3 regions of the Variovorax glucosi genome follow, and region 1 is predicted to be linked to each of the others. Evidence: predicted binding sites of a transcription regulator. Region 1 holds the regulator's gene; each other region holds the start of a gene.
The links. Region 1 encodes LexA, which represses DNA repair genes until DNA is damaged. Its sites were predicted from a motif close to ACTGTATNNNNATACAGT; they were not measured.

Region 1 (10,114 bases):
TAACCCATTGATTTCATTGAATAAATAGCTGCTCAAAATTCAATCGAACTGTTGCAGGGCACGGCCCATGCGGGTTTGGACGACTTCCCAACGTAGTTACTCACAAAGTTATCCACAGATTCTGTGCGTCGCTGCGTGTTCGGCGGACCGGTCTCGTGCCTCGGTGATAATCGCCTCGCTCAGCGGTCCAAGGCGGGAGGTTTCGTGTTTTCAATCATAGTTGCAGCGGGTTGGCCGATATGGCCGTTGCTTGCGTGTTCGGTGCTAGCGGTGGCTCTGGTCATCGAGCGCTTCGTGAGCCTCAGGACCGATCGCGTCCTGCCGCCGAAGCTCCTCGGCGAGGCGATCGCCGTCTCCCGTACGGCCATTCCAGGCGTGGACGTGGTCACCAAGCTGGAACACAACTCCGCACTCGGCGAAGTGCTGGCCTCCGGCTTTCGTGCCCTGAACGCCGATCCGCGCTGCAGCGACGAAGACCTGCATGCCGCGATGGAAGGCGCCGGCCGCGCGGTGGCGCATCGCCTCGAGCGGTGGCTGCCTGCGCTGGCAACCATCGCCTCCGCAGCGCCGCTTCTGGGCCTTCTGGGCACCGTCATCGGGATGATCGAGATCTTCGGTTCGCAAGCACCCACGGGAAACGCAACCGGCGCCGGCAATCCGGCACAGCTTGCGCACGGCATCTCGATCGCGCTCTACAACACGGCCTTCGGCCTGATCGTCGCGATTCCCACGTTGATCTTCTGGCGCTATTTCCGCACCCGGGTCGACGAGTACCTGCTGAATCTCGAGCTGGCCGGCGAGCGCTTCGCCCGTCACCTGAACGCCCTCCGGAAGTGACGGAAGCGATGAAAGCGATGCAATGAAGCGCGGTCGCATGTCCTTCCGGCGCGGTTCGCGCGACGAACCGGAGATCAACCTGATCCCGTTCATCGACGTGCTGCTGGTCGTGCTCATCTTCCTGATGCTGTCGACAACCTACAGCAAGTTCACGGAGATGCAGTTGCGCCTGCCGGTCGCCGACGTGGATGCGCAGCGCGACCGTCCGAAGGAAGTGATCGTGTCGATCTCTTCCGACGGCCGCTATGTGGTGAACAGGGCAGTCGTGACCGAGCGGAGCGTCGATGCCGTGGCCGCCGCACTCGGCGCCGCCGTCGACGGCAAGGACAGCGTGGTGATCATCAGTGCCGATGCCAACAGCACGCACCAGTCGGTCATCACCGTGATGGAGGCCGCGCGCCGCGCCGGGCTGTCGCAGATCACCTTCGCGACGCAGTCGACGTCCACGTCCACGTCCCCATCGACGTCGGCCAGCCCGTCGAACCCGTCGCCGCGGCGCTAGGCCGGTCTTGGCGTTCTCCGGATTGCCCGAAGCGTGGCTGCGTCGCGGAACGACAGCGCGATTGCTCTGGCCGCTCTCGCAGATCTATCGCGCCCTGACCGCCGTTCGCCGCTGGCTTTATGCCGCCGGCTGGTCGAAGAGCGACCGGGTGCCGGTTCCGATCGTCGTGGTCGGCAACGTGGTCGCGGGCGGCGCCGGAAAGACGCCGGTGGTGATCGCCATCGTGCGTCACCTGCAGATGCGCGGGTTCTCGGTCGGCGTCGTTTCGCGAGGCTACGGCCGGCGCACGCATGACTGTCGCGAAGTGCTGGCCGACAGCGATCCGCGCGACGTCGGCGACGAGCCGGCGCTGCTGCGCCATGCGACCGGCGCGCCGGTGTTCGTCGCGAGCAGACGGATCGAGGCCGCACGCGCGCTGCTGGCGAGGCATCCCGGCGTGCAGCTGATCGTCAGCGACGACGGATTGCAGCATCTCGCCATGCGGCGCGACGTGGAGATCTGCGTGTTCGACGAACGCGGGATCGGAAACGGCTGGCTGCTGCCGGCCGGCATGCTGCGCGAGCCCTGGCCGCGCCACTGCGATCTGGTGCTGCACACCGGCGCCCGCGCTGCATTCGGCGGCGGATTCGCGGCGACGCGCGCACTGGCCGACTACGCGTTGCGTCGAAACGGCGAACGCGTCGCACTCGACGGACTCGGCGTTGCTGGTAACCGGCCACTGGTCGCCGTCGCAGCGATCGCCCGGCCGGAGGCCTTCTTTTCGATGCTGCGATGCCGGGGACTGCGGCTGACCCGGACCATCGCGCTGCCCGATCACCACGATTTCAGCGACTGGCAGGCATTGCCAGCTGTCGACGGCGTCGCGCCGGTGGTGCTTTGCACCGAGAAGGACGCGGTCAAGCTGTGGCGTTCTTTTCCGGAAGCGCTCGCGATACCGTTGCTGTTCGAACCGGAGCCGCGCTTTTTCGAGGCGCTCGATGCAAAGTTATCATCGCTCGATGGACACCAAGCTGCTTGAATTGCTCGTCTGCCCCGTCACCAAGGGGCCGCTCACCTGGAACGTCGAAAAACAGGAACTGGCTTCGCGCAGCGCGCGTCTGGCCTATCCGGTGCGCGACGGCATTCCGGTGCTGCTAGAGAACGAGGCCCGCGTACTTTCCGATGAAGAACTCGGCATCTGAATGACCGCCGTCGTGCCGACGCCCCCGAAATTCGTCGTCCTCATACCCGCCCGACTCGCCTCCACCCGTCTTCCCGACAAGCCGCTGGCGGACATCGCCGGCCTGCCGATGATTGTGCGCGTCGCGCAACGGGCCAGCGCATCTAGCGCTTCGCGGGTGGTGGTGGCCGCCGACGACCTCAGGATTGTCGATGCCTGCAGCGCGCACGGCGTCGAGGCGCTGCTGACCCGCACCGACCATGCCAGCGGCAGCGACCGGCTGGCCGAGGCGTGCACGCTGCTCGGACTCGACGACGCGACGATCGTGGTCAACGTGCAGGGCGACGAACCGCTGATCGATCCCGCGCTGATCGACGCCGTCGCGGCCATGCTGGCAGCGCACGACGATGCCGCCATGAGCACTGCGGCACACGCCATCGATTCGCCGGAGGATTACGCGAATCCGAATGTCGTCAAGGCGGTGCTCGACGCGCGCGGCAACGCGATGTACTTCAGTCGAGCGCCGATTCCGTGGTGGCGCGACGGCGGCGTTTCAGCCGACGGGCTGCGCCAGCTTCCGCTGTTGCCGGAAGCGCTTCGGCACATCGGCATCTATGGCTATCGAGCCGGTTTCGTACGCGAATTTCCTGCGTTGCCGCCGGCTCCGATCGAAAGCACCGAGGCGCTGGAGCAGCTCCGTGCGCTCTGGCACGGACACCGGATCGCGGTGCATGTGAGCCCGCTGCGTCCCGGTCCCGGCATCGACACGCCGGACGACCTGGCCAGGGTCCGCGAATTGCTGTCCCGCACCTGACGCCGGACCTTCCGCAAGGGGAATTTCGCACGGAACCGCATGCTATCCTCGACGCAATTCCGCCCGGCGCATTGACCCCAAGGCGTGACAAAAAATTCAAGAAAAGTGCGAGGACACCATGAGACTGATTTTGTTGGGCGCCCCCGGGGCAGGCAAGGGCACGCAGGCGGCATTCATCTGCCGCAAGTTTTCCATCCCACAGATCTCGACCGGCGACATGCTTCGCGCCGCGGTCAAGGCGGGCACTCCCCTGGGCCTTGAGGCCGAAGCCGTCATGGCTTCCGGCGCACTGGTGAGCGACGATCTCATCATCAATCTGGTCAAGGAGCGCATCGCGCTGCCGGACTGCGCCGGCGGCTTCCTTTTCGACGGCTTCCCGCGCACGCTGCCACAGGCCGACGCGCTGCGTGCGGCCGGCGTGAAGCTCGATTACGTCCTTGAAATCGACGTGCCGTTCAGCGACATCATCGAGCGCATGAGCGGTCGGCGCTCGCATCCGGCGTCGGGCCGGATCTACCACATCGCATTCAATCCGCCGAAGGCCGAAGGCGTCGACGACCTGACCGGCGAAGCGCTGGTGCAGCGAGACGACGACAAGGAAGAAACCGTGCGCAAGCGGCTCGATGTCTACAGCCAGCAGACGCGTCCATTGGTGGATTACTACGCCGCATGGGCCAAGACCGAGCCGGATGCAGCGCCGAAGTACCGCGCCATCAGCGGCGTGGGTTCGGTCGACGAGATCACGAAGCGGGCACTCGAAGCGCTCAGCGCCTGATCCGTCAGCGGGAAGCGTGGGCGTTCGGTCCCATCAATTCCAGCATCAGCGAGATTCGCGCCTTCACCGGCGAAAGGTTGCCCGCGTCGCGCAAGGTGGCGTGAGCGATCGGCAGGATTCGTCCCTGCGCGCACTTCGTCGCCCGAACCACCGCGACGCCAGCCTCCCGAGCGCGCAGTGCCGCAGCTTCGATGCTTCGATGGATGCTTCCGTTGCCGGTTGCAGCGATGACGAGTCCGTCGAGCGCATCTCCCGCAGTCGCGTTTGCGCACAGCGCATCGATCGTCCGGCCAGTGGCGCCCGCGTGGCTGGCGACGATCTCGACACGCGGCCAGCAGTCTGCCGGAAGCGCGCGGACACGCTCCAGAGATTGCGCTGCGCCCGCCGGGTCGCCACCGGGCCACTCTCGTACGCGACGCAGCGCACCCTCCTCCATGTGGCCGATCGGACCGGCATCGCCCGAATCGAAGGCATCCAGCCGGTAGGTATGCACTTTCTGCACGTCTAGCGCACTGTGAACACGTCCGGCGCAAACGACGGAGACGCCGCACGCCGACGGGTCCGGAGTGCCGCTCGCGATGCAGACGGCGTCGCGCATGTTCTGCGGACCGTCCGGCGCCAGTGCCGTTGTGGGACGCATGGCGCAGGTCAGGACGACCGGCTTCTCCGGCGCGAGCACCCGTTGCAGGAAGTACGCGGTCTCCTCGATCGTGTCGGTGCCGTGCGTGACGACGATGCCGTCGATGTCCGGTAGCGCCAGCCACTCGGCGCAGCGGTCGGCAAGCGACTGCCACACACCGAAATCCATGTCCTTGCTGTCGAGTTGGGCGACCTGCTCGGTCAGGAGCGTGACACCGTCGGGCGCGAGATCCTCGACCAGTTCGGCCACTCCGACTTCTGCCGCGCTGTATCCGATGTTGTCGAGCGCGCTCGACGCACGTCCGGCGATCGTTCCACCCGTGCCGATGACGACGACGCGTCGCTGACGCGCACTTTTGTTGTCCATTGCTTGCAAACTCCAGAAAACTGGTTAAAAATACAGGTACTGGATATCCAGACAGTAGCGCAAGGAGTTCCCATGCAGTTCGCCGTCAAGCTTACAGCCCGTCAGCAGCAGATTCTCGATCTCATCCGCAGCACCATCGCCCGCACCGGCGCGCCACCGACGCGTGCCGAGATTGCGGCAGAACTCGGTTTCAAGTCCGCCAATGCAGCGGAAGAACATCTTCAAGCCCTGGCACGCAAGGGCGTGATCGAGCTCGTGAGCGGCACATCCCGAGGCATTCGCCTCAAGGGAGACGCGCTTCGCTCGCTCAACGAGTCGCGCAACAACCAGTTTTCGCTCTCGCTGCCCGGCATGTCGCAGCTCGCCCTGCCGCTCGTCGGTCGCGTGGCTGCCGGTTCGCCCATCCTGGCGCAGGAACACGTCGAGCAGACCTATTACCTGGAGAACACGCTGTTCCAGCACCAGCCGGACTATCTCCTCAAGGTGCGCGGCATGTCGATGCGCGACATCGGCATCATGGACGGTGACCTGCTGGCCGTGCAGTCCACCAAGGATGCGCGCAATGGCCAGATCGTCGTCGCACGTCTCGGCGACGAGGTCACGGTGAAGCGTCTTCAACGCAACGAGCAGGTGATCGAGCTGCATGCCGAAAATCCCGACTACCCGACCATCGTCGTCCAGCCGGGCGAGCCGTTCGAGATCGAGGGCCTTGCCGTCGGTCTGATCCGCAACACGATGCTCATGTGACCTGAGCACACGCGCTGCGAGAGGTGGCGGGCGTATGGCGTGTGGCCATCACCCTCTCCCAGCCTTTGTGAATGCAATCCTGCCTGTGTTCAACCTCTGATTTGGAGATCGCATGGGAATCGCTTTGCTTACTTTCGTGGACCTGCTCGCACCGCTGCAGTCGCTGGCTTGCCGCTGGATGCCGAAAAAGGACATGGGTCCGACCGACCGCTCGGCGGGACTGCGCTATGTCTCGGTTCGTCCGGCCTGCACGGCGCGCAGTGCCACCGGCAGCGCAGAGACCGTCTCGCACGAGTCGAATGCACCGGCGGCCGTCGCGGCTGCGGGACGACCGGCTGCACGACCGTTGCGCGTGGTGCGAACCGTCGACGCCCATCAGGCCGGACAGACCCAGCGAAGAACCGGACGCGTCATCCTGTCCGGGCGTCTCGTCGACGTATGCGCCGAACTCGACCGGCTCGCGGCGCTGGAAGCAGCCGAGATCTCACACGGAGTGCGCGTTCTGCACTGAACCGTCGCTGAGCCGTCGCTGAACTGTCGCTAAGGCAGCGATGAGGCGGGACGAGGCACAATGGGACGCCATGAACATTGTGATTCTCGACGACTACCAGGACGCAGTGCGCAAGCTGCGCTGTGCTTCCAGGCTCGATGCCTACGCGGCGAAGGTGTACACCAACACCGTGAAAGGCATCGGCCAGCTTTCGGTCCGCCTCAAGGACGCCGACGTGATCGTGCTGATCCGCGAAAGAACGCAGATCTCTCGTCAGCTGATCGAAAAGCTTCCCCGCCTCAAACTGATTTCGCAGACCGGTCGTGTCGCGGGCCACATCGACGTGACGGCCTGCAGCGAACACGGCGTGGCCGTTGCGGAAGGCAGCGGCTCGCCGCTCGCACCAGCAGAGCTCACTTGGGCGCTGATCATGGCTGCGATGCGCAGGCTGCCGCAGTACATCAGCAACCTGAAACACGGCGCATGGCAGCAGTCGGGCCTCAAGTCGGGTTCGATGCCACCCAATTTCGGGCTCGGAACCGTACTGAAGGGCAAGACGCTGGGCATCTGGGGCTATGGCCGTATCGGACAACTGGTGGCGCGCTACGGACAGGCTTTCGGCATGCAGGTGGTGATCTGGGGACGCGAAGGCAGCCGCGAACAGGCGCGATCGGACGGCTTTCAGGTGGCGCCGAGTCGCGAGGCCTTTTTCCAGGCTTCCGACGTCGTCACCGTTCATCTGCGTCTGAACGAAGAAACGCGCGGCATCGTGACGCTGGAAGATCTCTCGCGCATGAAGCCGACCGCGCTGTTCGTCAACACGTCGCGAGCCGAACTCGTCGAACCGGACGCCCTGCTCGCGGCGCTGAATCGCGGCAAGCCGGGCATGGCGGCGATCGACGTCTTCGAAAGCGAGCCGCCGCTCCAGGGTCACGCCCTGCTCCGTCTCGAGAATTGCATCTGCACCCCGCACATCGGTTACGTAGAGCAGGAAAGCTACGAATCGTATTTCGGCCAGGCCTTCGACAACGTCGTGAGCTTCATCAGGGGAAATCCGACCAACATCGTGAACCCGGGCGCGCTTCAGGTTCGACGCTGAACGCTTCATCTAGAGATTACCTGTCTTGTTCCGCTTCTTCGAGAGACTGCTTCATCCGTACCCGATCGCCGAGCCTTCACCGCCGCCCTCCGGATTTGTTTCCTTCGTCTGGTCCTGCACCCGCGGACTCCGGGGTGCCATCGCAGCGATGGCATTGCTCACGGTGGCGATGTCCGTCTTCGAAGCACTGCTTTTCGCGATGCTCGGCCGGATCGTCGACTGGCTCGGCGGCCAGGTTCCGGCGCAGCTCTGGCAGGACCGCGGCACCACGCTGATCTGGCTCGGCGTCGCACTCGTCGCCAGCATCGCGGTGGTGGCGCTGCAGACCATCGTCAAACATCAGACGCTGGCCATCAACCTGCCGATGCGGCTGCGATGGAATTTCCACCGGCTGATGCTCGGCCAGAGCATGGCGTTCTACCAGGACGAATTCGCGGGCCGCATCACGGCCAAGGTGATGCAGACGGCACTGGCCGTGCGCGACACCGTCTTCGTGCTGGCCGACGTCATGGTCGCGATGGGCATCTACGTCTCGACCATGATCGTGCTGGCCGCGGTGCTCGACACCCGGCTGATGATTCCTTTCGCGATCTGGCTGCTGCTCTATATATGTGCGCTGACGTTCTTCGTGCCGCGGCTCGGCAAGGTCGGCAAGTCGCAGGCCGATGCGCGCTCGCTGATGACCGGGCGCATCACCGACGCCTATACCAACATCGCGACCGTCAAGCTGTTCTCGCACACGCAGCGCGAGGCCGGCTTCGCGCGCGATGCCATGAAGGAGTTCCAGGCGACCGGGCATGCGCAGATGCGCTTGGTCAGCGCCTTCGAGATCGTGAATCACACGCTGAGCATGGGCCTGACCGCCGGCATGGCGGGCATGTCTCTGTGGCTCTGGTCCAAGGGGTCGGTCGGCGTGGGCGCCGTGGCCGCGGCGACGGCCATGGCGCTGCGGCTGCAGGGCATGTCGCACTGGATCATGTGGGAGATGACGAGCCTGTTCGAGAACGTCGGTACGGTGCAGGACGGCATGAAGACGCTGTCGCTGCCGCGCACGGTGATCGATGCGCCGGGCGCGAAGGCGTTGCAGGTGCCGCATGGCGAAGTGCGCTTCTCGCATGCGAGCTTCAACTACGGCAAAGACGGCCGCCGCGTGATCGACGATCTCGATTTCACGGTCCGCCCTGGCGAGAAGATCGGTCTGGTCGGTCGCTCCGGCGCGGGCAAGTCGACGATGGTCAATCTGCTGCTGCGCTTCCATGACCTGGAAAGCGGCCAGATCCTGATCGACGGCCAGGACATCGCTGGCGTCACGCAGGATTCGCTGCGCAAGCACATCGGCATGGTCACGCAAGATACCTCGCTGATGCACCGCTCGGTCGCCGACAACATCAGCTACGGCCGCCCGGATGCCGACGAAGCCGCGGTGCTAGCCGCTGCCGAGCGGGCCGAGGCCTCGGGCTTCATCCGAACGCTGAGCGATGCGAAGGGCCGGCACGGCTTCGAGGCGCATGTCGGCGAGCGCGGCGTGAAGCTGTCTGGCGGCCAGCGGCAGCGGATCGCGATCGCACGGGTGATGCTGAAGGACGCGCCGATCCTGTTGCTCGACGAGGCGACCAGCGCGCTCGACTCGGAGGTCGAATCCGCGATCCAGGCCAGCCTCTACCGCCTGATGGAAGGAAAGACCGTGATCGCCATCGCGCATCGGCTTTCGACCATCGCCGCGATGGACCGGCTGATCGTGCTGGACGAAGGCCGCATCGTCGAAGAAGGCGATCACAAGACGCTGATGGCGCAGAACGGGCTCTATGCGCGCCTTTGGGCCCACCAGAGCGGGGGTTTTCTCGGCGAAGTTTGACAAATCCAAATGATGGAAAACGAGGCAAGTCCTACAGCACACGCCGCCAGCCGCCGACAGGGTCTTTCGGCCCGAGCGAGCAATGTAGCCACATCGTCAACACAAGAGGAGCAACGCGTGAATTCCATCATCTATATCGTCGGTCTGGTCGTCGTCGTGGTCGCAGTGCTGTCGTTCTTCGGCCTGCGCTGACCGAACGGCTGGCGCACGCGAAGCGTCGGATTCAATCCCGCCACGGGGCCGCAACTGCGGCCCCGTTGTCGTTGGTGCGCATGGTTTTGCGCTCTCAGGTGCCCTTTGGCGCGGTGTCGCGCGTTTTGACAACGGCATAATTTCACGCTTGAAACCCTCCTCTTCTCCGCCCGCCCTCTCCGATGCGGTGATCACCGAATCCATCAGGCTGATCGAGGAAAACGGGCCGCTCGACGATGCAGCCGCCATGCGTACCGCAGCCTCGCTAGCCGGCCGCGAGGCGCAGATCTCTAGGCGAGCCGCGGAGCTTGGCCACCGCGTCGGACTGCAAACCACCCTCTCCCACGCACGCAGCGGTTCCCCATGGATCGGCGCAGCCATCGTGGTGACGATCGTTCTAGCCGGCCTGGCGCTGGCGGGCAGCGTCACCGGAAATGCCGAAAGACGGATCAACGTCGTGGCTGCGCTGTCGAGCCTGCTCGGCGTCCACGCGATCACGATGGCGCTCTGGCTCGCCGGACTGTTGCTGCCGTCGCGATTCCAGAAAGTGCCGCGCGTATCGCTCGGCTGGCTCTGGATGACGCTGACGGCACGTGTCGCAGGCGGTCGGCATGGGCAGGCGCCCGTGATGCTGCGCG
Region 2 (10,114 bases), on a different contig from region 1:
CGGTGATGAGTTCCGGATCGCCCGGACCGGCGCCTACGAACCAGACGGTTCCCGGCGTGGACGAGCCGGGTGGCCCGGATGGCGCGTCGCTTGGAGCGATGCTTCGCTCGTTCATGAAATGGATCCCTCCGCGCCCGCCGCGCGTTCGATGGTCGGTACGACCTGGCGGAGAGAGGGAAATCGGGAGGCGTCGGTGGGAGCGATTCCGGCGGATGCGGCGTTGCATCGAGCCGGACGCCATTCGTCCGCCCGCCGATCCTCGCCCACCGCAAGGTCATGCGCTTGTCGTCAGGCCGGTCTCCGGGCTCGCGAGCGGAAGGCACGAGATGTGCGTTCCTGCAAGCACCACCTTCCCATGCCGTTCGTGACACAGTGGTTCGGGACCGGATCCCGGGGTCTTGCTTTCGACTCGCTTACCGTTGCGGGGGCAGCGTCGGCATGGCGTGGCATCGTTCAACCACTGCGCACCGACTTCCCGTTTCACCCTGGCCGCTTCCCCGTTTCCAGGAAGCGCCAGGACACCTGACAACTCGGGCGCAGTGTATCAGCGCCACTCGGCCGGCATCAACGAGAAAACGTGCTCGTCGGTGATCACCTCGTGCCGTACGACGGGATCGCGGTCGAGCAGCTTCTTGCGGTCGTCCGGATGGATCGAGGGCTGGTGTTCGGTCCTGACGAAACGGCGGATCATTTCCATCGATTCCCAGATCGAGATCACGGCCACTTCAGTGGAGCCGTCGCAGAGGTCACGGAAGATGGCGGTCGCTCGTTCGTTGCCCGGCGCCGCGTTCATTTCCTTGAGCTTGTAGTTCTCCATGTACTCCTGGCATTCCTCTCGCAGATGCGTGTGGATCCAGAAAGTCCATGAACGAAGAATTTTCTCGGTCGCATGACCTTTGGAGAAATTGTCCATGCCAACACCTCCGGCTGAGTCGTCAAAATCGACTCCTACCGAGCCGTCGCAATGAGCACGAACTTTATCAGTCGATCTTTACATTTGTTCAGTTCGAGCTGGAAATTACAAGTTTCGATCAACTGATTCAGATGTCTGCATCCGCCTCAGCGTCAAAACGGAAAAGTTTTGAAACCGTGCTTCCTGCGAATCCGCGGGCCATCAGAAAACGCATCTGGCGGCCTCGCTCCCTTGCATCCGCGGGCGGCGCATCGAAACGACGTCCCCACACGTCGCGGGCACGCGCCAGTTCGGAGTCGCGCAGATCGGCCACCGCTTCGGCGATCGCTTCGGGCGCAATGCCTTTCTGCTGAAGTTCCTGACGCACTCGCGCGGCGCCCATGCGCGGCGCGCGCAGGTTGACCACCGACTGGACGACCCGCGCCTCGTTGATGAAATCCTTGGCCGCCAGTTCATCGAGGGCCGCAGCCAGCGTACCGGGCACTTCCTCGTACTTCTTGAGCTTGCGCTCGAGTTCGGGCCGGGAATGCTCGCGCTGGCTCAACAGCCGCAGCGCGCGGCCCTTGAGCGACGGTGCGGAAAAGCCCACTTATTCCTTGGCGGCCGCCTTGGCTGCCTTGGCTTCGGCCTTCGCATCTGCCTTGGCCTTGGCTTCGGACTCCTCGGAGCCGGCATCGGCAGCCAGCAGCGGGATGCCCAGCGAATCGCGCACCTTGTTCTCGATCTCGCGCGACAGCGCCGGGTTCTCGCGCAGGAATTCGCGGGCGTTGTCGCGGCCCTGGCCGATCTTCTCGCCGTTGTAGGCATACCAGGCGCCGGCCTTGTCGACGATCTTGGCGGTCACGCCCATGTCGATGATCTCGCCTTCGCGGCTGATGCCTTCGCCGAACAGGATGTCGAACTCGGCCGTCTTGAAGGGCGGGCTGACCTTGTTCTTCACGACCTTGACCTTGGTTTCGTTGCCGATCGCTTCCTCGCCCTTCTTGATCGTGCCGATGCGGCGGATGTCGAGGCGGACCGAGGCGTAGAACTTCAGCGCGTTACCGCCGGTCGTGGTTTCGGGCGAGCCGAACATCACGCCGATCTTCATGCGGATCTGGTTGATGAAGATGACCATGCAGTTGGTCTTCTTGATGCTGGCGGTCAGCTTGCGCAGCGCCTGGCTCATCAGACGGGCCTGCAGGCCGGGCAGCGAATCGCCCATGTCGCCTTCGATTTCGGCGCGCGGCGTGAGCGCGGCGACCGAGTCGACCACGATCAGGTCGACGGCGCCCGAGCGCACCAGCGAATCGACGATCTCGAGCGCCTGCTCGCCGGTGTCCGGCTGGCTGATCAGCAGGTCGGACAGGTTCACGCCGAGCTTCTGCGCGTATTGAACGTCGAGCGCGTGCTCGGCGTCGACGAAGGCACAGGTGCCGGCCTGCTTCTGCATCTGGGCGATAACCTGCAGAGTGAGCGTGGTCTTGCCCGACGATTCGGGGCCATAGATCTCGATGACCCGGCCGCGCGGCAGGCCGCCGACGCCGAGCGCGATGTCCAGGCCGAGCGAGCCGGTCGAGACGACCTGCACGTCTTCCAGTGCCTCGCCTTCGCCCAGACGCATGATCGTGCCCTTGCCGAACTGCTTTTCGATCTGGGCCAGTGCGGCCTGGAGTGCCTTGGCTTTTTCGCTGCCGGCGACGGAAATGCTGGTGCCCTTGACAAGTGCGTCCATTTGAAAAACTCCTGAAATATCAACGGTTTGGATTCGATTCCACCCAGCTGCCTTTAACCACAGGCTGGATGCTTGAACAGTAGTTTAGGGGCTGGTCGAACGAAGTAAACCCATTTTTTAGTCAGTTTGATTTACTATTTCAGTCATGCCTGAACATGTCTTCCACCACGATGCCGACGCCTGGCGCCAGACCCATCTGGGCCGTCTGCTCGGCCATGCCATGCGTCGGTTCGACGAACGCGTGCTGGCGCTGATGGCGCACGACATCGAGGTGCCGCTGGCGCTGTCGAACCTCGCGGCGCGAGCCCAGATCAGCGCGGCCCACATCCACATCACGCGCCATCTCTCGCAGAACGGCTCGCGCCTTACCGAACTTGCAGAGCGCGCCGGCATGACCAAGCAGGCCATGGGCACGCTGGTCGACCAGTGCGAAGCCTGGGGGCTGGTGGTGCGCGCGCCCGATCCGCTCGATGCCCGCGCGCGCCGGGTGATGTTCACCGCCGATGGGCTGGCCTGGCTGCAGGCTTTCCGGAATGCGGTGGCGCAGGCGGAGGCCGAGTTCCGTCAAAGTGTCGGCGACGATGTCGCCACCGTAGTAACCATCGGACTGGAAGCGTACGCAGGCGCCTAAAATTTGAGCGGGGACGACACAACGAGCCGGAGGTGGCGATGCGGATACTGATTGCTGAAGATGACCAGGTGCTGGCGGATGCGCTCTTGCGCAGTCTGCGCACCTCGGGAGCGGCGGTCGACCGCGTGGCGACCGGTTCCCAGGCCGATGCGGCGCTCATGACCAACAGCGAATTCGATCTGCTGATCCTCGACCTCGGCCTGCCCAACATGCACGGCCTCGAAATCCTGAAGCGGCTGCGCGCGCGCGGCTCGCAGATGCCGGTGCTGGTGCTGACCGCGGCCGACAGCGTCGAGGAGCGCGTCAAGGGCCTGGACTACGGCGCCGACGACTACATGGCGAAACCGTTCTCGCTGCAAGAACTCGAAGCCCGCGTGCGCGCACTCACGCGCCGCGGCATGGGCGGCACCAGCAACGCGATCAAGCACGGCCCGCTGGTTTACGACCAGGCCGGGCGCGTCGCGACGCTCGACGGAAAGATGGTGGAACTCTCGGCCCGCGAACTCGGCCTGCTCGAAGTGCTGCTGCAGCGCGCCGGCCGGCTGGTGAGCAAGGACCAGCTGGTCGAACGGTTGTGCGAATGGGGCGAGGAAGTCAGCATCAACGCGATCGAGGTCTACATCCACCGGTTGCGCAAGAAGATCGAGAAAGGCCCGGTGCGCATCGCCACGGTACGCGGACTCGGCTACTGCCTCGAGAAGATCGCAGCTTGAAGCTTTTCCAGCGCGCACAGCGGTCGCTGTTCGGGGAGATCCTCGACTGGATGCTGACGCCGCTGCTGCTGCTGGTGCCGGTCAGCATCGGCCTGACCTGGCTGGTGGCGCAGGGCATCGCGAACGCGCCCTTCGACCGCTCGCTCGAATACAACGTCCAGACGCTGGCCAGGCTGGTGCTTGTTCAGGACGGCAAACTGCAGTTCCTGCTGCCGCAGCCGGCTCGCGAGATCCTTCGCGGCGACGATGCCGACCGCGTCTACTACCAGGTGCTCGATGCGGCCGGCAAGCTGCTGAGCGGCGAGCGCGACGTGCCAGCGCCGACGGCCGACGAGCCGCCGGTGCCCGGCGTCGTCTACCTGCACGACGCGACGATGCGGGGCCTGCCGGTGCGCGTCGCTTCGCTCTGGGTGGTGGCCGGCGCCGATGTCCAGCCGGCACTGGTGCAGGTGGCCGAGACGCGGGAAAAGCAGTCGGTGCTGGCCACCGAGATCATCAAGGGCGTGCTGCTGCCGCAGTTCGCGATCCTGCCGCTGGCGGTGCTGCTGATCTGGCTGGCGCTGGTGCGCGGCATCAAGCCGCTGTCGGTGATCGAGGCGCGCATACGCGAACGCCGGCCCGACGACCTGAGCCCGCTGGATGAATCGTCGGTGCCGCAGGAAGTGATTCCGCTGGTGTCGTCGGTGAACGAACTGCTCGGCAAGCTGCAGGACTCGATCGCGACGCAGAAGCGCTTCCTGGCCGACGCCGCGCACCAGCTCAAGACGCCTCTGGCCGGACTGCGCATGCAGGCCGATCTGGCGCAGCGCGAGGGCGCGAATGCCGAGGACCTCAAGCAGTCGCTCAAGCAGATCGGCCGCGCCAGCGTGCGCGCCACGCACACCGTCAACCAGCTGCTGTCGCTGGCGAGGGCGGAAAGCAGCGGCGCCGTCGTCGGACTGCTGCCTTGCGACCTGGCACGCCTGACGATCGAGGTGGTGCGCGAAGCCGTGCCGCGCGCGATCGAAAAGCGCATCGACCTCGGCTACGACGGCGCGGAAGCCGGCACGCCCGGCGCGACGTTGCGGGGCAACCCGACGCTGTTGAAAGAAATGGTGCGCAATCTGGTCGACAACGCGTTGAACTACACGCCGTCAACATCGGTGCATCCCGGCGTCATCACCGCGCGCGTGCTGGCAGATCCGTTCGGGCGCGTGGTGCTGCTGCAGGTCGAGGACAACGGGCCGGGCATTGCGGAGGCCGATCGGGAACTGGTGTTCGAACCGTTCTACCGCGTGCTGGGGAACGAGGCAGACGGCTCCGGCCTGGGCCTGCCCATCGTGCGGGAGATCGCACGCCAGCATGGCGCGACCGTCACGCTCGAGGACGCGCATCCCGACCAGCGGCCGCCGGGCACGCGCTTCAGCGTGCGGTTCGATCTGTCGCGGTGATCATGTACCGCCGCAGGACATCGGCCGTCGTGCTTTCTTCGAGGGCATAGACGCCTCGCTTTTCTTTCCAGACGAGCGTTTTGTCCTGAAGCGATGCCAGCGAAGCCTGGACGTTAGACACATCCGGAACGATCGATTCGTCGGGAGCAATCGCTGACAGGACCTTCCGGTAACTCTCCATCGTGCGGGCTTCGAAAGGGGCGTAACTGTCGCCGTCGGACGCCAGAACGCGCAGCACGGCGGATTGGAGCGGCGTGAGCGCGTTGATCACACGCAGTGTCTGTAGATCTGCTTCTTCGATCTCTTTTTCGACGGCGGCAGCGAAGGCCTTTCCAGCTTCTTCGCCGCTCAGTTCGAAGTCGAACCGAAGGCTGTCGGCTGCCGTGCCCAGGATCTCGGGTCGAAAGGACGCGCGCTTGAAGAGCTTCATCACGTCCTCTGGATCCAGTGGACCGGCCAGACCGACCCCCTTGCAGAACCAGTCGATGAAGTCGGCGCCCAGCGCCGGGAACGCCACCAGCGGCGCGCCGAAGAAGGCCTGGTCCTTGCTGTTGCGCAGCATCGCCAGCTTGTCGCGGTTGGAGCCGGTGGCCACGATGCGAAGGCCGTGGTGCTGGCTGCTGTTCAGTTCGTCGCGTGCAGCCTTCAGCGCGAAAAGGGCGTCGTAACCGGCATCGGTGGTGATGGCGTGCTGCGCTTCGTCGATCAGAAGCACGATCGGTTTCTTCGTTTCGTCCGACAGCGCAGCCAGAGCGCCGCTGAGCGAGATCTCCTTGCCCAGCCCCACACGGTCAAGGGAGAAAGCGACACCGCCGACGCTGACCTTCTCCATGCCGGCCGATTTGGCCAGGCGCGCCACGATGCCTTCGTGCTTGGCAAGTTCGGTACGTACTGCACCGACGATCACGGCACCCGGATCGGCCTGCTTGTTGGCCCACAGGTCCACATACAGAACTGTCGCGCCGACTTTCTGAAGCGCCGGACGCAGGTCTTCGCGCACGAACGTGGATTTGCCGGTGCGCCTGGGCGCGGCAAGGAACAGCCCGGACGCGGAGGCCGAGCCGACAGTCGAGGCCATGATGGCTCGCACCATCTGCTCTGCCAGCTCGGTTCTGTGGAAAACGACATTCGCCATGGATTGCTCCTGCTGACCTACCGGCATATCCAGACGCCGAGACAACGAGCATGGAAACCCGATTACAGCCAATTATAGTTTTGACTGTCTAATTACAGTCCGCAGTCGCCAAATATAGTGATCGCCTCTAAAGCGACATAGCACACGCGCGATCGCGCTGTCATATCAGCGTGCGGTTCGATCTGTCGGATCGACCGTCGACGGCGCTACGGTCGGCGGTTCGGATATTGCAGCCGCATCGGATATCGGTGCTTCGGCTGGCGCTGCGTCCGGGGATGGCACCGGCGGCGCCTCCTTCAGCACCCGCAAGAGCGTCGGGTTCACCTGCCGCGCCATCCGCTGCGGCTCGGTCTGGGTGAAGCGCTCCGGTTGCGCGCCGAAAACGGCAAACGCACCCTGGCTCCAGGCGAAATAGACGACGTTCGCGAGCACCAGAACGACAGCTGCGACATTCCACGCCGCATGCCTGGTCGAATGCGCCTTCACGACCGGCTTCATGACGATTCCGCGCGGCGCGGCCGCACGCTGACTTCGGAACTGGTGATCGGCTGCAACCCGGTCGCCGTCTTCACAAGCAGTTCGCCGGCCGCGCCGACGCCTTCGCAGCGGCCAGCGGTGCCGTCGCTCAATTCGACTTCACGTCCGAACAGCACGTCGCGCGCCGCAAAACGCGCGGAGAACGGCGCGAAGCCGTGCGCGCCAAAAGCCAACACGTCGCGCACCAGCGGCGCGGCAATCAGCCGGAGCGCTTCGGGCGCGGTCATCGCAGGCATGTGTTCATGCAGGCACGCGGGCGGTGCGCGCAGGCCGTCGCCATCGCGCGGCCCGATGTTCACGCCGATGCCGATGACGACATGGCGCGCTGCCGGGGCGGTTCCAGCAGATGTCGCAGCGGTCGCGGTCTCGATCAGGATGCCAGCGAGCTTGCGGTCGTCGGCGGTCCACAGATCGTTCGGCCACTTGATGCGGATACTGGCGCGCCCGTCGGCGTCGAGGCTGTCGGCCACGCTGGCGCCGACGGCCAACGACAGGCCCGACCAGTCGCGCGGTGCCAGCGGCAGGCCGAGCGAGAAGGTGAGCGTCAGCGGCTCCGTGTCGTCCTGTGCGCTCTGCCAGGGCCTGTCCATGCGTCCGCGCCCCGCTGTCTGCCGTTCCGCGACCAGCAGCACCGGAGCGCCATCGCCTGCGCGCGCGCGTCGCATGAGTTCGCTGTTGGTCGAATCGATCGTGTCGACGACCTCGACACGGAATCCCGGCAGCATCGGCTCGACGGTCGATGCGATGTCCTGCGCGAACCAGATGCCGGCCATGGTCAGCGCTTGGCCTTCTTGTCGGACTTTTCGGCCTTCGACTTCTTGGACTTTTTTTCCGACTTGGCGTCGTCCGCCTTGGCGTCGTCCTTCTTCTTGCTCTTCTTTTTCTTCTTCTCGGGCTTCGCCGCCAGCAGCGTCCCGCGACAGTTCTCGCTGCCGCACCAGCACGGGAACTCGGCAAGCAACTCGGGCGTGTACGGCAGGTCGATCACCAGACCGTAGTCGTAGTTGAGTTCTTCGCCCGCCGCGATGTCGCGCAGCGCCTTGATGAAGATGCGACCGTCGACCTCGTCTGCTTCGCAGTTCGGGTCGCAGGCATGGTTGATCCACTTGGCTGCGTTGCCGTGGACCTTCCCGTCGATCACATTCTTGTCATCGATGTGGAAGTAGAAGGTGTGATTGGGCTGCGCCGGATCGTGCGGATGGCGGCGCAGCGCCTCTTTCCAGCTGATGATTTCGCCGAGGTATTCGATCAGCGTGTCGCCGGCCGCGATGTCCTTCACGGCGAAGACGCCCTTGCCATGAACGCCGGATTGGCGGGTCTGAATGCGGCGGCCGGTAGGCTGTGGGGGTTTTGAAGGCATCGCCGAAGTCTGATAGTTTGAATATGCACACATGCGCGTGCACATGTGCGTGTGTGTGCGCACGCGAGAGCGGCCCGATTGTAGGCATCAAGCTCCGCCCCAATTTTTGGATGACTCTTATATGAAGACACTGGTAATTGCAGAGAAGCCGTCGGTCGCGCAGGACATCGTCCGTGCGCTCACGCCGACGGCCGGCAAGTTCGAGAAGCACGACGAGTACTTCGAAAGCGAAAGCTACGTCGTGACCAGCGCGGTCGGCCATCTGGTCGAGATCCAGGCGCCGGAGGAATTCGACGTGAAGCGCGGCAAGTGGAGCTTCGCCAACCTGCCGGTGATTCCGCCTCGCTTCGACCTGAAGCCGGTCGACAAGACCAAGACGCGCCTGAACGCCGTCGTCAAGCAGGCCAAGCGCAAGGACGTGACGCAGCTCATCAACGCCTGCGACGCGGGCCGCGAGGGCGAGCTGATCTTTCGGCTGATCGAGCAGTACGCGGGCGGCCAGAAGGGCGGCGTGTTCCTGCCGCTGGGCAAGCCGGTGCGCCGGCTCTGGCTGCAGTCGATGACGCCGCAGGCGATCCGAGACGGCTTCGACCAGTTGCGCACCGACGCACAGATGCAGGGCCTGGCCGATGCGGCGCGTTCGCGCTCGGAGGCCGACTGGCTGGTCGGCATCAACGGCACGCGGGCCATGACGGCTTTCAACTCGCGCGACGGCGGTTTCTTCCTGACGACGGTGGGCCGCGTGCAGACGCCGACGCTGTCGGTGGTGGTCGAGCGCGAGGAGAAGATCCGCAAGTTCGTGAGCCGCGACTACTGGGAAATCCACGGCGCGTTCCAGGCCGAGGCCGGCCAGTACCCCGGCAAGTGGTTCGACGCCGGCTTCAAGAAGCCGCCGCCGGGCCCGGACGGCATCGCCGACCCCGAAATGCGCGCCGACCGCGTCTGGAACGAGCGCGAAGCCAGGGAGATCGCCGATGCATCGCGCGGCAAGCCCGCCACCGTCACCGAGGAAAGCAAGCCGACCACGCAGGCCTCGCCGATGCTGTTCGACCTGACTTCGCTGCAGCGCGAAGCCAACGGCCGCTTCGGGTTCTCCGCCAAGACCACGCTGGCGCTGGCGCAGAGCCTGTACGAACGCCACAAGGCGCTGACCTATCCGCGGACCGATTCGCGCGCTTTGCCCGAGGACTATCTGCCGGTGGTCAAGGACACGATGAAGATGCTGGCCAACAGCGGCATGAAACACCTGGCGCCTTTCGCGAAGCAGGCGGTCGACGGCAGCTACGTCAAGCCGAGCAAGCGCATCTTCGACAACGCCAAGGTGTCGGATCACTTCGCGATCATCCCGACGCTGCAGGCGCCGAGCGGGCTGTCGGACGCCGAACAGAAACTTTACGACTTCGTCGTGCGCCGCTTCCTGTCGGTATTCTTCCCGAGCGCCGAATTCCAGGTCACCACCCGCATCAGCACGGTCGAAACCAACGGCAAGAAATACCCGTTCCGCAGCGACGGCAAGGTGCTGGTCAAGCCGGGCTGGCTCGCCATCTACGGCAAGGAAGCCGTCAACGACGATGATGAAAAAGACGGCAAGAACCTGGTGCCGGTGAAGGCCGGCGAAACCGTCAAGGCCGAAACGGTCGATACCAAGGCGCTCAAGACGCGCCCTCCCGCCCGCTATTCG
Region 3 (10,114 bases), on a different contig from region 1:
GGCAGCACGACGCAGCCGGCTTCTTCGATGGCTGCGGCCAGCCGTGCATCGTCGCCGGGATTGTCCTTGTCGGGTTCGTTCAGAAGCAGGTCGAGACCGGTGCAACGGGCGCCATCGGCCGCGATCTGACGCAACACTTCGGCGTGCATCGCGCGCGGCCACGGCCAATTCCCGAGTGCGGCGATGCTTTTTTCGTCGATCGCCACGATCACGGTGTCGGTCGAAGGCGGCTGGCGGGTCTCTTCCCTGGCGGCGTCCTGGAGCACCCGGTCGATATGCGGCATCGGCTGCAGCAGCGAGACGGCCGAAACGAGCACGATGAGACCGAGCGCCAGAAGAAACCACGGCAGGCGATACGCGGCCTCGCGACGCAGGCGATGAAGCCATGCCACGGCGCGAAGCCGGTACCCGCGTGGCCGGCTCCGACTCATGGCCTTTGCGACTGGATCAAGTGGTCGTCTGTGACGCGGACGGATCCCGCAGCATGTCCGAGAAAGCCGTCGCGTCGATCGCTTCGAGCCGATAGCCGAGTCCGTAGATCGCCGACAGCAGAAAACCGTTTGCCGGACGCAGGTCGAGCTTCGTGCGCAACCGAGAGATGTGCGTATCGAGCGATCGCGAAGGCGTGTCGGTTCCCAGGCCCCAGACCGCCTCGCGCAGGTGCTCTCTGGAGAGCAGCCGTCCGAGGTTCTGGAAAAGGAACAGCGCAAGCTCGTACTCGCGATGCTTCAGTTCGGCAACCTCTCCCTTGACCTTCAGCGTCCGAGATTGTGGGTAGAAACAGTAGGGTCCGAATGCAAGCTCGGTTTCGTGCTTTGCCGGATAGGCGCGACGAAGCAGCGCATGCACGCGGGCCTCGAGTTCGGCAATGCGGATCGGCTTGGCCATGAAGTCGTCGGCGCCGGCCGTCAGTCCCTCGACCATGTCCGCCTCTTCCCGGCGGTTGGTGACAAAAAGGATCGGAAGTCGGCTGTTGAGGTCTTCCCTGATCCATTTGACGATAGCCGGGCCCGACATGTCCGGCAGCGTCCAGTCGAGGATCAGCAGGTCAAAGGTCTGCAGGCGCAACTCGCGCAAAAGCGCTTTCCCTTCGGAAAAACCGTGGCATTCATGGCCCAGGCCTTCCATCGTGAGCCTTATCAGGTCCCTCTGGCCTGACTCGTCGTCAAGCGCTGCGATACGCATTTCTTTTCCTTTTTGTGTGACCCCGGCAGTCTAGGTGGAAGCACTGCTAAAAATCGCGAGTCTTCGACATCAGAATGTTCAAGTAGTGTGCTGAACGCCAGCTGAAGTTTTAACAAATGTCAACAACTTCGCTCAACGTGCGACACGAAACCGGCCCGGCCTTGGAGACGCGGCATTGCAACTCACTCAACGTGCGAGCCTGGTTTGTGTTGACATTTGTTTATATTTGTAGGTTCCGCGCAAGCTTGTCGCACGACGTAACAAAAAAACGCTTCATGTAAGCTTGACCGAGACAAGCCGCAAATCGCGGCCAGAGGAGACTTCCCATGCTGATCGGCGTTCCGACCGAAACCTCGTCAGGAGAAACGCGGGTTGCCGCGACCCATGAGACCGCGAAGAAACTGGTCGCCCAGGGCCATGAAGTCCGTGTGCAGTCCGGCGCGGGGTTGTCGGCCAGCGTGACGGATGCCGCATACGAAGCGGCCGGCGCATCGATCACCGATGCGGCAAGCGCCTATGGCGCCGAGATCGTCCTGAAGGTGCGCACGCCGTCGGACGCCGAAGCGGCCCTGTTGCGCCCCGGCGCGGTCGTTGTCGGCATGCTCAATCCGTTCGATGCCGACGGCCTGGCGCGCTTGGCGAACGCCGGTGCCACAGCCTTCGCGCTGGAGGCCGCGCCCCGCACCACGCGCGCCCAGAGCATGGACGTGCTCAGTTCGCAGGCCAACATCGCTGGCTACAAGGCCGTGATGATCGCGGCCGATCTCTATCAGCGCTTCTTCCCGATGCTGATGACGGCAGCCGGCACCGTGAAGGCGGCGCGCGTCGTCGTGCTCGGCGTCGGCGTCGCCGGGCTGCAGGCGATCGCCACGGCCAAGCGGCTGGGCGCGGTCATCGAGGCGTCCGATGTGCGCCCGAGCGTCAAGGAGCAGGTCGAGTCGCTCGGCGGCAAGTTCATCGACGTGTCCTATGACACGGATGAGGAGAGGGAAGCCGCGGTCGGTGTCGGTGGCTATGCCAGGCCGATGCCTGCGAGCTGGCTTGCGCGCCAGCAGATCGAGGTCGCCAAGCGCGTGGCGCTGGCAGACATCGTCATCAGCACCGCGCTGATTCCCGGGCGCGCCGCGCCGACGCTCATCACCGAGGAGATGGTGCGTTCGATGAAGCCGGGTTCGGTGATCGTCGACATCGCGGCCGGCCGAGGCGCGAACGGCGTCGGCGGCAACTGCCCGCTGTCCGAGGCCGACCGCACGGTGGTCAAGCACGGCGTGACGATCGTCGGCGAGACCAATCTGGCGTCGCGCGTTGCAGCGGATGCGTCGTCGCTCTATGCGCGAAACGTGCTGGATTTCCTGAAGCTGATCCTGCCGAAGGACGGCGGCCTAAAGGTCGACCTCGAAGACGACATCGTTGCCGCCTGTCTGGTTGCGCGCGACGGACAAGTGACCAAGAAGTAAGACCGAAAAAGAAAAAACAAGGAGACAAGCCATGGAAATCGTCAGCCACACAGTCATCAACCTCATCATCTTCGTGCTGGCGATCTACGTCGGTTATCACGTAGTCTGGACCGTCACGCCTGCACTCCACACGCCGCTGATGGCATTGACCAACGCCGTCTCGGCCATCGTCATCGTCGGCGCGATGCTCGCTGCGGCGCTCACCACCACGCCGCTCGGCAAGACCATGGGTGTGCTGGCTGTCGCGCTGGCGGCGGTGAACGTCTTCGGCGGCTTCCTGGTCACGCGGCGAATGCTGGAGATGTTCAGGAAGAAAGAGCGCAAGACGCCGGGCGCATCTGCATCTGCATCCGCAGCCAAGGGAGACGCCTCGTGAGCATGAATGTCGTCACGCTGCTATACCTTCTGGCCAGCGTCTGCTTCATCCAGGCGTTGAAAGGACTGAGCCACCCGACCACCTCCATCCGGGGCAACATCTTCGGCATGAGCGGCATGGCGATCGCCGTGCTCACGACGATCGCGCTGATCCATGGCCAGGCTCGGACGCTGGGCGTGAGCTTCGGCAGCGGCATTGCCTGGGTGCTGGCGGCACTGGTGGTCGGCGGCGGCATCGGTGCCTTCATGGCCAACAAGGTCGAGATGACCAAGATGCCCGAGCTGGTGGCTTTCATGCACAGCATGATCGGCCTGGCGGCGGTGTTCATCGGCGTCGCGGCGGTGGCAGAGCCCTGGGCCTTCGGCATCACGCCGCCGCCGGTCCTGGCCACGATCGGCGCTGCCGTGACCGCAGAAGGCACGGTGCTGATCGACGGCTTCCTGCGCTATGCGATTCCTTACGGCAACCGGCTCGAACTGTTCCTGGGTGCGGCCATCGGCGCGCTGACGTTCAGCGGCTCGGTGATCGCTTTCGGCAAGCTGTCGGGCAAGTACAGGTTCCGGCTGTTCCAGGGAACGCCGGTGTCCTTCAGGGGCCAGCACATGCTGAACCTTGCACTGGGGCTGTTGACGGTCGCGCTGGGCCTCGTCTTCGTCGCGACGGAAAGCTGGACCGCTTTCTTCGCGATGCTGGCGCTGGCCTTTGCGATGGGCGTGCTGATCATCATTCCGATTGGCGGCGCGGACATGCCGGTGGTGGTGTCGATGCTCAACAGCTATTCGGGCTGGGCGGCGGCGGGCATCGGCTTCAGCCTGAACAACGCGATGCTGATCGTGGCGGGTTCCCTGGTGGGCAGTTCGGGCGCGATCCTGAGCTACATCATGTGCAAGGCGATGAATCGGTCGTTCTTCAACGTGATCCTGGGCGGCTTCGGAGGCGAGGCCGTGACGGCAGCCGCCGCCGGTGCCGCGGTGCAGCGCCCGGTCAAGTCCGGCAGCGCCGACGATGCGGCTTTCGTGCTGAGCAATGCCGAAACCGTGGTGATCGTGCCGGGCTACGGCCTGGCCGTGGCCCGCGCGCAACATGCGGTGAAGGAGCTCGCGGCCAAGCTCACCGAGAAGGGCATCACCGTCAAGTACGCGATCCATCCTGTCGCTGGGCGCATGCCGGGTCACATGAACGTGCTGCTGGCAGAGGCAGAAGTGCCTTACGACCAGGTGTTCGAGATGGAAGACATCAACGGCGAATTCGGACAGGTCGATGTCGCGATCATCCTGGGCGCCAACGACGTGGTGAATCCTGCCGCGCACACCAAGGGCAGTGCGATCTACGGCATGCCGATCCTGGAGGCCTACAAGGCAAAGACGGTGATCGTGAACAAGCGCAGCATGGCCGCGGGCTACGCCGGCCTGGACAACGAGCTCTTCTACATGGACAAGACCATGATGGTCTTCGGCGATGCCAAGAAGGTGGTCGAGGACATGACCAAGGCGATCGAATGAGCATCGCAGACCGACCTTGGCTAGCCAGCTATCCGGAAGGCGTTCCGGCCGATGTCGACGGTTCCAGGTACACATCGCTCGCCGCGCTGATGGACGAGAGCTTCGAGAGATTCGCGGATCGCCCTGCCTACAGCTTTCTTGGAAAAGACGTCGGCTATGCCGAAGTCGGCCGCCGGAGCCGCGAATTCGGCGCCTATCTGCAGGGGCTGGGCCTGGTCAAGGGCGACCGCGTCGCAGTGATGATGCCGAACTGTCCGCAGTACCCGATGGCGGTCGCGGCCATCCTGCGGGCCGGGCTGATCGTGGTCAACGTCAATCCGCTCTACACCCCGCGCGAACTGGAGCACCAGTTGCAGGACAGCGGCGCGAAGACCATCGTCATCATGGAGAACTTCGCCGCCACGCTGCAACACTGCCTGTCGTCGACGCCGGTGAAGCACATCGTGCTCGGCGCGATGGGCGATCGGCTGGGCGCGCTGAAGGGCGCAGTCGTCAACTACGTGGTGCGGAACGTCAAGAAACTGGTGCCAGCGTACGAGCTGCCCGGCGCGGTGCGCTTCAACGCGGCGTTGAAGCAAGGCGAGGCTTTGCTCGCGTCGAATTCTGCGAAACCGGTGCAGATCGGCCCCGACGACGTCGCCGTGCTGCAGTACACCGGCGGCACGACAGGCGTCGCCAAGGGGGCCGTGCTGCTGCACCGCAACGTCGTGGCGAACGTCTTGCAGTCCGAGGCCTGGAACGAACCCGCCATGCGGCAGATTCCTGCCGGCGAGCAACCTGCCAGCGTCTGCGCGCTGCCGCTGTATCACATCTTCGCTTTCACGGTGAACATGATGCTGTCGCTCAAGACCGGTGGCAAATCGATCCTGATCCCGAACCCGCGCGACCTCTCCGGAACGCTGAAAGAGCTGTCGAAGCACACTTTCCACAGCTTTCCGGCGGTCAATACGCTTTTCAACGGCCTGGCGAACCATCCTGATTTCGACACCGTCGACTGGAAGAATCTGAAGGTTTCGGTCGGCGGTGGCATGGCGGTACAGGCGGCGGTCGCCAAACTCTGGCTTGCGAAAACCGGTTGTCCGATCTGCGAAGGCTATGGCCTCTCGGAGACCTCGCCGTCGGTCAGCTGCAACCCGACCGACAGCAAGGCCTACACCGGCACCATCGGCCTGCCGCTGCCCGGTACCCGGATGACGCTGCTCGACGACGATGGCCAACCGGTGCCGCCCGGCCAGTCCGGAGAAATCGCCATCAAGGGGCCGCAAGTGATGGCCGGCTACTGGCAGCGCCCCGACGAGACTGCGAAAGTCATGACGGCCGACGGCTGGTTCAAGTCCGGCGACATCGGTGTGGTCGACGAGCGGGGCTACTTCAAGATCGTCGACCGCAAGAAGGACATGATCCTGGTGTCCGGCTTCAACGTGTATCCGAACGAGATCGAGGAAGTCGTCGCGCTGGTTCCGGGCGTGCTCGAATGCGCGGCGGTCGGCATGCCCGACGACAAGACGGGCGAAGCGGTCAAGGTCGTGATCGTTCGGAAAGACCCGTCTCTCACCGAGCAGCAGGTGCGCGACTTCTGCCGCGAGAACCTGACCGGCTACAAGCGGCCGAAGGTGATTGAATTCCGCAACGACATGCCCAAGACCCCGGTCGGCAAGATCCTGCGGCGCGAATTGCGCGACGCGAAGAAGTGACTCCTGCCGGCGCTGCTCCGATCGCCATCGTTTCGGCGATGCATGAAGAAATAGCCGCCGTGCTTGAGCTCATGCCCGACGAGCGCAGGGTCGTGGTTGCCGGTCGCGAGTTCTGGCAGGGGCATCTGCACGGGCATGACGTCGTAGCGGTGCTGGCGCGCATCGGCAAGGTGGCTGCCGCCACGACGGCGACCGTGCTGGCGACGCGCTTCGGCGTCGACCGCGTCGTCTTCACCGGCGTGGCTGGCGGGCTCGGTCGGGACGTACGGGTTGGCGACGTGGTGGTGGGCAGCGAATACCTGCAGCACGACATGGATGCAATGCCGCTTTTTCCTCGCCACGAAGTGCCCTTGTACGGGCGCAGCCGTTTTGCAGCCGATGCCGGCTTGGCCGCAGCGCTGGTCGACGCGGCGCGCGAGGCCATGCCGCAGGCGGGCGTGCATCGCGGATTGCTGATCAGCGGCGACCGCTTCGTCTCCACCACCGCCGAGGCCCGCGCGTTGCAGGCCGAACTGCCCGACGCACTAGCCGTGGAAATGGAAGGCGCCGCCTTCGCCCAGGTCTGCCACGACTTCGGCATTCCGTTCGCCGCCGTACGCACCATTTCCGACCGTGCCGACGACGCCGCCCACGGCGATTTCCTGGATTTCATCCGAACGGTAGCCAGCCCCAGCTCAGCCGCGATAGTCAACGCGTTACTGCGCCGCCTGCCACTGGACTGAGCGAGCCTATTTGAGCCATCCACGGCGGCGGAAATAAAGCATCGGTCCCAGCGCGCTCGCCACCATTAGCGCAATCGCACACATGTAGCCGTACTCCCATTCCAGCTCCGGCATGAACTTGAAATTCATCCCGTAGACGCTCGCGATCAGCGTCGGCGGCAGCAGCGCGACGCTGGCCACCGAGAAGATCTTGATGGTCTTGTTCTGGTTGATGTTGATGAAACCGACGGTCGCATCCATCAGGAAGTTGATCTTGTCGAACAGGAAAGCCGTGTGGTTGTCGAGCGATTCGATGTCGCGCAGGATCTGTCGCGCTTCCTCGAACTGATCGGCATTCAGCATGCGGCTGCGCATCATGAAGCTCACCGCGCGGCGCGTGTCCATCACGTTGCGGCGGATGCGGCTGTTCAGGTCTTCCTCGCGGGCGATGGCGCCGAGCACTTCGCCGGCCAGCTCGTCGCTCACATTGCCTTCGAGCACCTTCTTGCCGGCCCGCTCGAGTTCTTCGTAGATGTTCTCGAGTGTGTCGGCGGAATATTCGGCGTCGGCGTCGAAAAGCTTGAGCAGGACTTCCTTCGCATCCTCGATCAGACCCGGTGCCCGGCGCGCGCGCATGCGCAGCAGACGGAACACCGGCACGTCCTCGTCGTGGATCGAGAACAGGACGCCGCGGCTGCGCAACTCCTCGTTGTGCTGGTTCAGTATGAAAGCGACGCGCACCGAGCGCGGGTCGTCTTCGTCGTCGATCAGAAAGTCGCTGCGGATGTGCAGTTCGCCGTTGTCTTCCTCGTAAAAACGCGCGGACTCCTCAATGTCCTCGTCCATCGCGTCTTCGGGAATCGACAGGCCGTAGTACTGCTTGATCCAGCGCTTTTCCTCGACCGTCGGCGATTCGAGGTCGACCCAGATCGGCTGGAACTGCGAAAGCTCTTCGAGCGCCTCGATCTCTTCCTGGACCAGACGTCCGTTGGCGAGCGTGAAGATGTTGAGCATGTGGGCTCACTCCCGTGAAAAACTGACGCGATGGCCATGAAAATGGCAAGAGGGCGAAGGATGGTGGCGCTTTCAACACCTCCGCCGACGACGGTCAGACGGGCATTGAAAGCTGCCAAGACGGACAGGTTTCCACGCAGGAATCTCCGGTTGCAGCGACCCGCGATTATGGCACTCCACCCTGTGACAGCTCTGCGTCGGACTGGACGGATATACAGTAGAGTCGGGTCTCCATGCAGACCGTCGAACCCCTCGTTTCAAACGATCAGACCACGCGGCTGGTAGCTGCGCTCGCCGGTCTTAACGACGAGCAGCGTGCGGCGGTCGAACACGGCGTCGGTGTGGCGGCGGCGGGCGAGCCGGTCGACACGCGGCCGCTGCTGGTCATCGCCGGCGCCGGCTCCGGCAAGACCAGCACCCTTGCGCACCGCGTCGCGTACCTGATCGCGCGCGGCGCCGATCCGCAGCGCATCCTGCTGCTGACGTTTTCGCGCCGCGCCGCGCAGGAGATGGAACGCCGCGCCGGCCAGGTCGCAGCGCGCGTGCTCGATTTGCGCTCCGACGCCGCGCCGTCGCTCCCTTGGGCCGGCACTTTCCATGGCATCGGCGCACGCTTGCTGCGCGAGTACGCGGCGCAGATTGGCCTGAAAGAAAACTTCACCATCCACGACCGTGGCGACGCGGAAGACCTGATGGGCATGGTGCGGCACGACATCGGTCTGTCGGGCACCACGCGCCGCTTTCCGCAGAAAGGCACGTGTCTGTCGATCTATTCGCGCGTGGTCAATACCTGCGCGCCGCTGGCCGATGTGCTCAAGCATTCGTTTCCGTGGTGTGCCGAATGGGCGAAGGAGCTGAAGCGGCTGTTCGGCGCGTACGTCGAGGCCAAGCAGCAGCAGAACGTGCTCGACTACGACGACCTGCTGCTGTACTGGGCCGGCATGGTGGCCGAGCCGGCGCTTGCCGCGCAGGTCGGCGATCGCTTCGACCATGTGCTGGTCGACGAATACCAGGACACCAACCGGCTTCAGGCTTCGATCCTGACGGCGATGAAGCCGGATGGCCGCGGGCTGACCGTGGTCGGCGACGACGCACAGTCGATCTACTCGTTTCGCGGCGCCACGGTTCGCAACATCCTCGACTTTCCCGAGCAGTTCGTGCGGCCGACGCCCGGAGGCCCGGCGTCTGTCGGGACGCGCATCGTCACGCTGGAGCGCAATTACCGATCGACGCAACCGATCCTCGATGTGTCGAACGCGGTCATCGCCGCCGCGACCGAGCGCCATGCCAAAACGCTCTGGACCGACAAGCCGTCCGCCGGTCGGCCCCAGCTGGTGCTTGTTCCCGACGAGGCGCAACAGGCGCAATGGGTTGCGGACAAGGTGCTCGAACATCGTGAAGGCGGCCTGGCGCTGAAGTCGCAGGCGGTGTTGTTTCGCACGTCGTATCACAGCGCCGCACTGGAGCTCGAACTGGCGCGACGCAACATTCCTTTCGTGAAATACGGCGGTCTCAAATTCCTGGAAGCGGCTCACGTCAAGGATCTGCTGGCCGTGCTGCGTTTTGCCGAGAACCCCCGCGGTCGAATGGCCGGATTTCGCGTCACGCAGCTGATCCCCGGTATCGGACCGGCGACGGCCACGCGGCTGCTGGACGCGATGGACGTGGCCGCCGATCCGGCAGCCGCCGTGGCATCTTTCGTACCGCCGACATCGGCCCACGTCGAATGGGCTCGCTTCGCCGACATCTACGCTTCCCTGCGCACGCCGGGGCTGGCCTGGCCGGCAGACATGGAGCTGGCTTTGCGCTGGTATCTGCCGCATCTGGAGCGGCTGCACGACGACGCCGGTGTGCGACGCGGCGATGTCGAGCAACTCGCGCGTCTGGCGACGGGCTACGGTTCGCGGGAGCGCTTTCTGACCGAACTCACGCTCGACCCTCCCGAGGCGACCAGCGATCGCGCCGGCCCTCCGCTGCTCGACGAGGACTATCTGATCCTGTCGACCATCCATTCCTCGAAAGGCCAGGAATGGACTTCGGTGCACGTGCTCAACGTGGTCGACGGCTGCCTGCCTGCCGATGTGGCTCAGGGCGCGCAGGAGCTGGAGGAAGAGCGGCGGCTGTTGTATGTCGCGATGACCCGTGCGCGCGACCATCTGCATGTGCTGGTGCCGCAGCGCTTCTA

Region 2: recA (recombinase RecA) is a predicted target of LexA. The motif match lies at 2,691-2,708, and genes of this name have one in related genera.
Region 3: ACSFA3_RS15245 (ATP-dependent helicase) is a predicted target of LexA. The motif match lies at 8,131-8,148, and genes of this name have one in related genera.

The regions. Positions count from the first base shown of each region.
Region 1 covers NZ_JBPJZE010000001.1:392,943-403,056, forward strand. Annotated here, with positions in the region: gene ACSFA3_RS01910 (MotA/TolQ/ExbB proton channel family protein) at 205-837, shown strand; gene ACSFA3_RS01915 (ExbD/TolR family protein) at 875-1,339, shown strand; gene lpxK (tetraacyldisaccharide 4'-kinase) at 1,347-2,357, shown strand; gene ACSFA3_RS01925 (Trm112 family protein) at 2,338-2,520, shown strand; gene kdsB (3-deoxy-manno-octulosonate cytidylyltransferase) at 2,521-3,312, shown strand; gene adk (adenylate kinase) at 3,431-4,087, shown strand; gene ACSFA3_RS01940 (asparaginase) at 4,092-5,093, opposite strand; gene lexA (transcriptional repressor LexA) at 5,166-5,840, shown strand; gene ACSFA3_RS01950 (hypothetical protein) at 5,953-6,351, shown strand; gene ACSFA3_RS01955 (D-2-hydroxyacid dehydrogenase family protein) at 6,422-7,429, shown strand; gene ACSFA3_RS01960 (ABC transporter ATP-binding protein) at 7,599-9,284, shown strand; gene ACSFA3_RS01965 (hypothetical protein) at 9,297-9,476, shown strand; gene ACSFA3_RS01970 (DUF2868 domain-containing protein) at 9,625-10,114, shown strand, end outside.
Region 2 covers NZ_JBPJZE010000003.1:342,579-352,692, forward strand. Annotated here, with positions in the region: gene cobM (precorrin-4 C(11)-methyltransferase) at 1-115, opposite strand, end outside; cobalamin riboswitch at 275-541, opposite strand; gene ACSFA3_RS16330 (hypothetical protein) at 545-913, opposite strand; gene recX (recombination regulator RecX) at 1,041-1,502, opposite strand; gene recA (recombinase RecA) at 1,503-2,627, opposite strand; gene ACSFA3_RS16345 (MarR family winged helix-turn-helix transcriptional regulator) at 2,773-3,258, shown strand; gene ACSFA3_RS16350 (response regulator) at 3,297-3,971, shown strand; gene ACSFA3_RS16355 (sensor histidine kinase) at 3,968-5,401, shown strand; gene ACSFA3_RS16360 (ATP-binding protein) at 5,373-6,536, opposite strand; gene ACSFA3_RS16365 (hypothetical protein) at 6,702-7,034, opposite strand; gene ACSFA3_RS16370 (biotin--[acetyl-CoA-carboxylase] ligase) at 7,031-7,846, opposite strand; gene ACSFA3_RS16375 (SET domain-containing protein) at 7,849-8,433, opposite strand; gene ACSFA3_RS16380 (DNA topoisomerase III) at 8,555-10,114, shown strand, end outside.
Region 3 covers NZ_JBPJZE010000003.1:104,706-114,819, reverse strand. Annotated here, with positions in the region: gene ACSFA3_RS15285 (CHASE2 domain-containing protein) at 1-392, opposite strand, end outside; gene ACSFA3_RS15280 (response regulator transcription factor) at 448-1,185, opposite strand; gene ACSFA3_RS15275 (Re/Si-specific NAD(P)(+) transhydrogenase subunit alpha) at 1,512-2,642, shown strand; gene ACSFA3_RS15270 (NAD(P) transhydrogenase subunit alpha part 2) at 2,674-3,018, shown strand; gene ACSFA3_RS15265 (NAD(P)(+) transhydrogenase (Re/Si-specific) subunit beta) at 3,015-4,520, shown strand; gene ACSFA3_RS15260 (long-chain-fatty-acid--CoA ligase) at 4,523-6,214, shown strand; gene ACSFA3_RS15255 (5'-methylthioadenosine/adenosylhomocysteine nucleosidase) at 6,211-6,936, shown strand; gene corA (magnesium/cobalt transporter CorA) at 6,943-7,929, opposite strand; gene ACSFA3_RS15245 (ATP-dependent helicase) at 8,163-10,114, shown strand, end outside.